DNA from 3 places in the Microbispora sp. H10836 genome. Region 1 is predicted to be linked to each of the others. Evidence: riboswitches for the same ligand, from Rfam matches in the RefSeq annotation. Region 1 holds a riboswitch; each other region holds the start of a gene.

Region 1 (3,265 bases):
AGGTGGGAGGCCGGCGGCGGGGCGGCCCTCGCCCGGCCGGCCGGGCCGCGGACCGGCCTGGTGGTCGCCGATTCCGCGTTGCTCGCCGCCTGCGCGCTGGCCCGCGACCCGCTCCTGGTCGCCAGGGCCGTCCCGCTCGCGCGGCTGGCGGGGGAGTGGGAGGTGCTCGTCGCCTCGCCCGAATCGGGCTACCGCACGTTCGAGCAGTTCGCCGCCGCGCTGCTGCGCCACCCGGGCGGCCCCAGGGTGGCCGGCGGCGCCGACCGGGGGCCGGAGCACCTGCTGCTCGGTATGACCGCGCAGGGCCTGGGGGCCGACCCGCGGCTGCTCGACTACGTCGCGTTCGGCAGCAGAGCGCAGGCCGTCGCCGCGGTCCTCGACGGGCGGGTCGCGCTCGGGTTCGGCAGCAGGCGCGAGGTCGCCCCCCACGTCCGCGCCGGACGGCTGCGGCCGCTCGCCGTCTCCTCCGCCGAACGGCTGCCCGGGGTGGACGCGCCGACGCTGTCGGAGTCGGGCGTACGCGTCGTGTACGCCGACTGGACCGGGCTGGTCGCTCCGCGCGGCACGCCCGGGCAGGACGCCCTGCTCGACCTGTGCCGGGCCGTCACCGCCACCCCGGGGTGGCGGAGCCTGTGCGAACGCAACGACTGGACGCCGATGTGGCTCGACGGCGACGACTTCCGGCAATGGCTGACCGGCGAGGCGCGCCGAACGGCCCTGCTGCTCAATGATCTCGGACTCCGCTGAAAAGCACAACTTGTGGGGGCAGTTGCGGGAAGGGCCACAAGATGTAGGATCCATCGCGTCGCTGGTTCACCTTGGTGAGGCAAGAGGGAACCCGGTGCGAATCCGGGACTGCCCCGCAGCGGTGAGCGGGAACGACCGCCGTCACACGGCACGGTGTCTGCATGCACCATGTCGTGAAGCACTGGGCGCCGGCGCGCCCGGGAAGCGACGGCCAGTAGGACCGGCGGGCGCGAGCCCGGCCGGACGCCCGCGAGTCCGAAGACCTGCCGGTGACGCGCGCGCATGGGCGCGCGCCCCGCGCCGGGCCCCGAGGGAGGGCTCGCCGCCGTCCGCCACGGGCCACCTGCTGGCCTCTCGTGCGCGTGCGCCGCGGCATGCCCCTCCTCCGGTCCGGCCGGGCCAGGAGACGACGAGGAGAGGGCATCTGATGACGATCACCGACCCGGTCTCCGCGTCCGCGGACCCCGTGTCAGGGGAAGGCGGCGCGCGGGACGCGGCGGCCGTGTGGCAGGCCATCGAGGAGGCGGCGGCCGGGGTCATCGCCGACCCGGAGAACTCGCGCCGGGCGGCCCGGCTGCTGAGCGGGCTGATCGCGGAGGAGGCGGCGGCCGAGGGGGTGCGCGCGTTCTCCGAGTCGGTCGCGGCCGCCCACGCGGCCGGGCTGCTGGGCGACGCCGTCGCCGCGTTCGTGGCCGACGAGGCCGGGGCGCTCGACGCGTTGATCGACACGGCGGCCGACGACCGGTTCGAGTACTTCGGGCTGCGCACGGTCTACGACCGCTACCTGCTGCGCCACCCGGTCACCCGGCGCGTGCTCGAACGCCCGCAGCACTTCCTGCTGCGGGTCGCCTGCGGCCTGTCGGCCACGGTGGCCGAGGCGGCCGAGCTGTACGGCCTGATGTCCACGCTGGCCTACCTGCCCAGCTCGCCGACGCTGTTCAACTCGGGCGCGCGTCGGCCGCAGTTGTCGTCGTGCTTCCTGCTCGACTCGCCCCGCGACGAGCTGGAGAGCATCTACGAGCGGTACGGCCAGGTGGCCCGGCTGTCGAAATACTCCGGCGGCATCGGCGTCGCCTGGACGCGGGTGCGCTCGCGCGGCTCGCTGATCCGGGGCACCAACGGCCTGTCCAACGGCATCGTCCCCTGGCTGCGCACGCTCGACGCCTCGGTGGCGGCCGTCAACCAGGGCGGCAGGCGCAAGGGCGCCGCCTGCGTCTACCTGGAGACCTGGCACGCCGACATCGAGGAGTTCCTGGAGCTTCGCGACAACACGGGCGAGGAGTCGCGCCGCGCCCACAACCTCAACCTGGCCAACTGGGTGCCCGACGAGTTCATGCGCCGGGTCGAGGCGGACGGCACGTGGTCGCTGTTCGACCCCAAGAAGGCCCCCGAGCTGACCGACCTGTGGGGCGAGGCGTTCGACGCCCGCTACCGCGAGCTGGAGGCCGCCGGGCGATACGTCCGGCAGGTGCCGGCCCGGGCCCTGTACGCCCGGATGATGCGTACGCTCGCCCAGACCGGCAACGGCTGGATGACGTTCAAGGACGCCGCCAACCGCACCTCCAACCAGACCGCGCTGCCCGGCAACGTCATCCACCTGTCCAACCTGTGCACCGAGATCCTGGAGGTCACCAGCGACGGGGAGACGGCCGTGTGCAACCTCGGCTCGGTCAACCTCGCCGCGCACCTGACCCCCGAGGGCGACGCCGTCGACTTCGGCAGGCTGCGCGCCACGGTCCGCACCGCCGTACGGTTCCTGGACCGGACGATCGACCTCGGCTTCTACCCGACGCCGGAGGCGGAGGCGGCCAACCGGAAGTGGCGGCCGGTGGGGCTCGGCGTCATGGGCCTCGCCGACGTGTTCTTCGCGCTGCGCCTGCCGTTCGACTCACCCGGGGCACTGGCGCTGTCCACCCGCGTCGCCGAGGAGATCGCGCTCGCGGCGTACGGCACCTCGGCCGACCTGGCCGTCGAGCGCGGGCGCCACCCGGCGTACGAGCAGACGCGGGCGGCGGGCGGCGTCCTGCACCCGGACCACTACCCGTGCTCCCCGGCGCACCCGGAGGAGTGGGCGGCGCTGCGGGCCAGGATCGCGGAGACCGGGCTGCGCAACTCCCTGCTGGTCGCGATCGCGCCGACGGCCACGATCGCCTCGATCGCCGGCTGCTACGAGTGCGTCGAGCCGCAGGTGTCCAACGTCTTCAAGCGGGAGACGCTGTCGGGAGAGTTCCTCCAGGTCAACCGGTATCTCGTCCGCGACCTCCAGTCGCGGGGCCTGTGGACCCGGCCGACGCGCGACGCGATCAAGCTCAACGACGGCTCGATCCAGGACATCCCCGCCATCCCCGGCGAGCTGAAGACGCTCTACCGCACCGCCTGGGAGCTTCCCCAGAAGGCGCTGATCGACATGGCCGCCGCGCGGCAGCCGTACATCGACCAGTCGCAGTCCCTCAACCTCTTCCTGGCCGCCCCCACCATCGGCAAGCTCTCCTCGATGTACGCCTACGCCTGGCGGTCG
Region 2 (3,265 bases), on a different contig from region 1:
CGCGGTGGCGAGCGAGGCGGCCAGCAGCACGGCGAAACGCACGCGCGCCGCGTGCAGGCCGAGACTGACCGCCTCCTCGTCGCCGACCGACAGCACGTCGAGCAGCCGCCCGTGCAGCAGCATGACGACGGTCGACACCACGGCGTACGGCGCGATCATGCGGACCTGGTCCCAGCCGCCGCCGACGTCGCCGAGGATCCAGGCGTAGATCCGCTGCAGTTCCTCCACCTTGAGCTGCTGCACGAAGGTCTGGATCGCGGTGAGGAACGAGGTGACCGCCACCCCGGCGAGCACGAGCGTCGCGGTGCCGCCGCCCCGGCCCGCCGTGTGGCCCAGCGCGTACGCGAGGAACACCCCGCCGACGGCCCCGGCGAAGGCGGCGACCGGCACCGCGGTCACCCCGGCGTCGCCGCCCAGGAAGACCACGACGAGCGTGACCGTGAGACCGGCCCCGGCCGCCGCGCCGAGCAGGTACGGATCGGCCAGCGGGTTGCGGAACACGCCCTGGTAACCCGCCCCGGCCGTGGCGAGCAGCCCGCCCACGACGGCGGCGAGCAGCACCCGCGGCACCCGGAGCTGGAACAGCAGCCCCTCCTCGACCGGCGCGAGCCCCGAGTGCAGGGACACCAGCGGCAGCCGGTCGAGCAGCGCGAGCGCGATGGCGCGGGGCGAGATGCCCGCCGCGCCCGCCACCAGGCCGACGGCGAGGCTGGCCGCAAGCACGGCGGACGCGACGAGCAGCGCCCGGCCGCGCCGGGCCGGGGTCACGGCGTCACCACGCATTCACCGGCCACGCATTCACCGGCCACGCGTCACACCACCACGGGCTCAGCTCGCCGCCTTCTGGACGGCGTCGCCGACGGCCTGGGCGAGATCGGCGACCCGCGGCCCCCAGCGGGAGGCGATGTCGTCGTCCAGCTCCACCACGCGGCCCTTCTTCACCGCGGACAGGCCGGACCAGCCGGGCCGCTTGGCCAGCGCGGCGGCGTTCTGGCCGCAGCACTTGGTGTCGCCCAGGAAGATCAGGTCAGGGTCGGCCTTGGCGATGAACTCCGCCGACAGCTTGGGGTACCCGCCCGCCGCGTCGGGCGCCTCGTCGGCGATGTTCTTCAGCCCGAACAGGTTGTAGACCTGCCCGAGGAAGGTGCTCGACGTCGCCGCGTAGGGCGTGCTGTCCAGCTCGTGGTAGTACGTCAGGTTCTTGCCCTTCGGCGCCGCCGCCGCGAGGGCGTCGAGCTTCTCCTTGACGCCGTTCGCCACCTCTTCGGCCTTGGCCGTGTTGCCGGTGACCGCGCCGAGGTCCCTGATCTGGTCGTAGGTCTCGTCCAGCTTGGTCGCGGCGGGTTCGAGCAGCACCGGCACGCCGACCTTCCCCAGACCGGCCACGACGCCTTCCAGGTCGTTGGCGAGCACGACGAGGTCGGGCTTGGCGGCCACGATCGCCTCGACGTTGGGCTTGAACCCCGACAGCGAGGTCTTCGGCGCCTCCGGCGGGTAGTTCGACTGGTCGTCCACCGCCGACACCTGCGCGCCCGCGCCGATCGCGAACAGGATCTCGGTGGCCGTGGGCGAGAGCGACACGATGTGCTCGGGGCGCTTGGCGATGGTCACCGCGCCGTTTCCGGCCTGCACGGTGACGGGGAAGGCGGCCTGCCCCGTGCTGTTCGAGGCGGCGGTGTCCGAGACTGCGGGGGTGGTGGCCGCGGACGTGGCGGCGTCGTCGGTCTGGCCGCAGCCGGCCAGTCCGAGCACGCCCAGCACCACACCCGCGACGGCCGTGCGTACGGGCCTCACGAGGGTCCTCCATCAGGGGGAATGCCGGGAATCGAGGGACCCGCTGGAAGCGACGGATCACCCTTTTCCACGAGGGTCGATAGCGTCGGCGCACAGCGCAGGCGACCTGGCTCGTCCCCGGGGGCGGGGAACCACAGTTGCGGGACAGCGCCGGATTCTCACCGGACTTCGCTGCGCGGCGCGCGTCGGACGCAACGGTACCAATCCCCTGTCCGGCGTCCACCCCCGGCCCGCCCGCGCATGGGAGTCGACGCGGGGTCTCACCCGGCGGTCCGAGGCCGGGCGCGAGCGCGCGGACCGCGTCCGTGACGGACAGCCGGGGCCGGAGGGCTCCCGCCGCCACCGGCCGGGCGAGGCGCTCGACCCGGACGGCCGGGGCGCCTGCCTGGGCGTACGCGGGGATGGTAGGGCTGGCCCTACCCCGGCGGTAGGGGGGCGCCCATGATCGGAAGTAGGGACCGCGTCGCTGCGCCGGCCGGGGCCGCGGCGGGACGCTTGGAGTGTTCGACGGGCCGGAACTCCGAGGTGGTCTCAGCGCCTCGGAGACCCGGGCTTCAAGGACCCCGGCCCCGAAGACCCCCAGTCCTGAAGACTCCCAGCCCCGAAAACTCCGAGCGCACGGGACTCGCGCGCTCGGAGGTCCCAAGCCCGTGACCCCCGCCGCTCAAGGGTCGACCACCCCCGGCGGCCCGACACAGCGAAGGCGTCCCCCCATGTCCCTGACCATGCTCCCCCCCGCTCCGGAAAGGGCCCCGGCCGCGCCCGCGCCACGGGACCGCTTCATCGACGTCCTGCGCGTCTTCGGGATGGTCCTCGTGGTCGTCCAGCACTGGACGATGCCGGTCCTGTCGTACGCCCAGGGACGGCTGACCACGGGCAACGCCCTGGCGGCGGTTCCGTACGTCACCTGGATCTCGCAGGTCATGCCGCTGGTCTTCTTCGCCGGGGGCGCGGCCAACGCGATCAGCTTCCGGTCCGCGGCGCGCCGTGCGGGGCGCCCGGAGGCGCGGTCCGGCGTGGCGCGGGCGTGGACGGCGCGGCGGGTGCGCCGCCTGGCCTGGCCGGTCGTGCCGCTCGCGGTCGTGTGGCTGCCGCTCCCCCATCTCCTGGTCGCGCTCGGGGTGCCCGCGCAGCCGGTGGAGGTGGCCGCGCGTACGGTCGGCCAGTTGCTCTGGTTCCTGGCGGTCTACCTGCTGGCCGTGGTGGCCACGCCGCACCTGATGCGGGTGCGGGCCGGGGTCGCCCTGCCGGTGCTGGCGGGCGGTGCGGTGCTGATGGACGTGGTGCGCTTCTCCGGCCTGGAGGCGGCCGGCTACCTCAACGTCGCGTTCGTCTGGCTGGCGGTCCACCAGGTCGGGTTCCGGTACGCCGAGGGCGGCCTGGAGTGGCTGACGGGACGGCGGGCCGCCGGGCTCGCGGTGTCCGGGTTCGCGATGGTGGCGGCCCTCGTGGCGACCGGGCCCTACCCCGC
Region 3 (3,265 bases), on a different contig from region 1:
CCCACCAGATCGACCAGCAACGCGAGACCGCGATCGCGCTGCAGCGCGCCATCCTCGGCCCCGCCCAGCTTCCCGACGGGTTCGCCGTACGCTACGAGCCCGCCACCCGGCCTCTGGAGGTCGGCGGCGACTGGTACGACACCATCGCCCTGCCCGGCGGACGCATCGGCATCGTCGTCGGCGACTGCGTCGGACGCGGGGTGGAGGCCGCCGCCGTCATGGGACAACTGCGCAGCGCCTGCCGCGCGCTGCTCCTGCAGGACGACAGCCCGGCCCGCGTGCTCATGGCCCTCGACCAGTTCGCCGCCGGTGTCCCCGGCGCCCGGTGCACCACGGTCTTCTGCGGCGTCCTCGACCCGGAGACCGGGCACCTGTCGTACTCCAGCGCGGGACACCCCCCGGGCATACTCGCCCACCCCGACGGCAGCACCGGCCTGCTCGACGGCGGACGTTCCGTTCCCCTGGCCGTCCGCCCGGGTGCGACGCGCCCGGAGGGCGAGGCGGTCATCCCCGCGCGTGCCACGCTCATGCTCTACACGGACGGCCTGGTCGAACGTCGTCGCCGCTCGCTGTATTCGGGCATCGACCAGGCCAGCCAAGCCGTACAGGACGGCAGGAACGTCGCGGTCGACGACCTCGCCACGCAGGTGATGATCCGCCTGGCGCCCGCCGACGGCTACGACGACGACGTCGCTCTGCTGCTCTACCGGCACCCGGCCCCACTGGAGATGACGTTCCCCGCCGAGTCGTCGCAGCTCGCGCCCGTTCGCAAGGCGCTGCGGAGCTGGCTCGGCCAGTGCGACCTACCGGCCCAGATCGTGCAGAACGTCCTGGTCGCCGCCGGTGAGGCGTGCGCCAACGCGATCGAGCACGGCCACCGCCACACTCCCGGCGACACCGTCCGGCTCCGGGCCGAGGCGTCCGTCGACAACCTGCGCCTCACCGTCGCCGACACCGGCCGCTGGAAGGCCCCGCAACCCGAGGTGAACAGCCACCGCGGCCGCGGCGTCGCCCTCATGCGCGCCATGATGCAGCAGGTCACCATCACCCCGGGCCCGTCCGGCACCACCGTCGACATGCAGATGAGGATCGCCTGATGACCACGCCGCTCACCCTCACCCCCGGCCATGGCCCTGACGGCGCCGCCCTGCTGACCGTCGCCGGTGAGATCGACATGAGCAACACCGACAGCCTCGCCGCCGCTCTCGACCGCACGCCTGGCCCCGTCGTCCTCGACCTGACCCTCGTCGAATACCTCGACAGCGCGGGCCTGAGCGTCCTGTTCGCCCACGCCGACCGCATCACCCTCATCGCCAACCCCCTGCTGACCCCCCTCCTGACCATCTCCGGGCTCGCCGACCTCGCCACCGTCCAGGACGGCGGTCCCGACGTCCGTTAGGGCGGGCGTTCTCGGCCTCGTCCTGTGGCCGGACCGCTGGGCACCTCCTGTGAAGGGTTGACGCGAACAGGGGGAAGGGATACGTTCCGGTGGATTTCACGATCGTCCAAGGGAAATCCGGTGAGATGCCGGTGCGGACGCGCCACTGTATTCGGGACGTACATCCCGGGAGCCAGGTCGCTTGGGCCTTCGTGACCTCGCATGGTGGGACGCGTCATCCCTGAGGAGGCCTGTATGAGTGGAATGTCCACTCCTTCCGTCATCCCGATCCCGCGACTGAGGCTGTGGCTGCTGACCGTGCCGGTGTTGCTGCTGATCGCCTACCTGGTTCTGATGGACAACGGGGCGATCTCGCAGAGCGGCGCCTATCTGCACGAGCTCATGCACGACGGGCGCCACCTGCTCGGCGTGCCCTGCCACTGAGCGCGGGCGTGGTACGCACCCTGGTGGTCAGGGGCCTGCTTCTGGGCCTGCTGGCCGGATTGATCGCGGGCGGCTTCGCCTTCGCTTTCGGCGAGCCGCGGGTCGACAGCGCGATCGCGCTGGAGGAGGCCCACGTCGCGCACGACGCGCATGGTCACGACCACGGCGAGGAGGAACTGGTCGGCAGACCGGGGCAGAAGGCCGGGTTGTTCCTCGCCACCGGCCTGTACGGGCTCGCTGTGGGAGGGATCTTCGCCCTCGCGTACGCGGGGCTGCGCGGGCGGGTCGGCCCCCGGTCGGAGGGCGGGCTGGCACTCGCCGCGGCAGGGACGGCGTTCGTGGCGGTGATTCTTGTGCCATTCGTGAAATATCCGGCCAACCCGCCGGCCGTCGGAGACCCGGAGACGATCAATAGCCGTACCGTGCTCTACGTGGTGATGGTCCTCGTCGGGCTCGCGGCGGCGGTGATCGCGGTGGCGACCGCCCGCAGGGTCACCGCGGGGCCCTGGGCACGGTGGACCGCGGCGGCGCTGGCGTTCCTGGTCCCGGTGACAGCCGCCTGGATTCTGCTGCCCACCGTCGACGAGGTGCCCGAGGGCTTCCCCGCCACCTTGTTGTGGCAGTTCAGGCTCGCGTCGCTGGGGACCCAGCTGGTCTTCTGGACGGCCTTCGGCGTGTTGTTCGGGTGGGTGAGCGACCGGGCGGCGGGACGTGCGCGGGCCGTCCCGGCCACCGCCGCCACGCCGATCTGAGCCGGGCACGGTGCTGCTCGTCCGGCATGCCGGTACGCCGGAGATGCGGGCCGCCCGATTTCCCCTGGCCGATCGGGACGCCGACGCGGCGAGCCTGGCCAGGGCCGCCGCCCTGGCTCCGATGACGGCGGGCTCGGCCGGGTGGGCCGGTCCCGCCGTCGCCGCGCGCCAGACCGCCGCCGCCATCGGTCTGGAGGCGCGGGTGGCGCCGGCGCTGGCCGAGGTGGACGTCGGCCGGTGGCGCGGCCTGCCGTACGAGCAGGTCGCGCGGGAGGAGCCGGACGCCTTGGTGAGCTGGCTTACCGACCCGCACGTGGTTCCGCACGGCGGTGAGAGCCTGGCCGCGCACGCTGAGCGGGTCGCCGCCTGGCTCGACCTGGTGCGCGCGGAGCCCGGCGTCGTCGCCGTGTGCGACGCGGGCACGATCCGGGCGGCGATCGGCCACGCGCTGGGGCTCGATCCGCTGGGCGCCGCTCTCTTCGATCTCGCGCCGCTGTCGGTCACCGAGTTGCTAGCCACGCGGAGCGGCTGGCGGGTCGCCTACGTCAACCGGAAGGTCCCGTCGTGAGCCGGTCCGCGCCGTACGGCCGGACATCTGGCGGAAATGGCGCTCCCTCTGAGTCGGCCGAGGGCTGACTTCGGCCGGGCGCCTGCCGAAAGGCGCCCGGTGCCCACCGTGGGCCCGACGAGT

Evidence for each region. A riboswitch is a leader RNA that binds a small molecule or an ion and turns the genes downstream of it on or off. The one in region 1 is predicted to bind cobalamin.
Region 2: another riboswitch for cobalamin. It lies ahead of HHX30_RS02650 (ABC transporter substrate-binding protein); the one in region 1 lies ahead of HHX30_RS18935 (ribonucleoside-diphosphate reductase subunit alpha).
Region 3: another riboswitch for cobalamin. It lies ahead of HHX30_RS22045 (CbtB domain-containing protein); the one in region 1 lies ahead of HHX30_RS18935 (ribonucleoside-diphosphate reductase subunit alpha).

The regions. Positions count from the first base shown of each region.
Region 1 is NZ_JABBWU010000009.1:264,091-267,355, reverse strand. It holds gene HHX30_RS18940 (tripartite tricarboxylate transporter substrate binding protein) at 1-747, shown strand, start outside; cobalamin riboswitch at 793-1,033, shown strand; gene HHX30_RS18935 (ribonucleoside-diphosphate reductase subunit alpha) at 1,175-3,265, shown strand, end outside.
Region 2 is NZ_JABBWU010000001.1:573,964-577,228, forward strand. It holds gene HHX30_RS02645 (iron ABC transporter permease) at 1-783, opposite strand, end outside; gene HHX30_RS02650 (ABC transporter substrate-binding protein) at 829-1,794, opposite strand; cobalamin riboswitch at 1,873-2,009, opposite strand; gene HHX30_RS02655 (acyltransferase) at 2,508-3,265, shown strand, end outside.
Region 3 is NZ_JABBWU010000012.1:37,681-40,945, forward strand. It holds gene HHX30_RS22035 (SpoIIE family protein phosphatase) at 1-1,097, shown strand, start outside; gene HHX30_RS22040 (STAS domain-containing protein) at 1,097-1,399, shown strand; cobalamin riboswitch at 1,470-1,599, shown strand; gene HHX30_RS22045 (CbtB domain-containing protein) at 1,634-1,822, shown strand; gene HHX30_RS22050 (CbtA family protein) at 1,831-2,574, shown strand; gene HHX30_RS22055 (histidine phosphatase family protein) at 2,585-3,142, shown strand.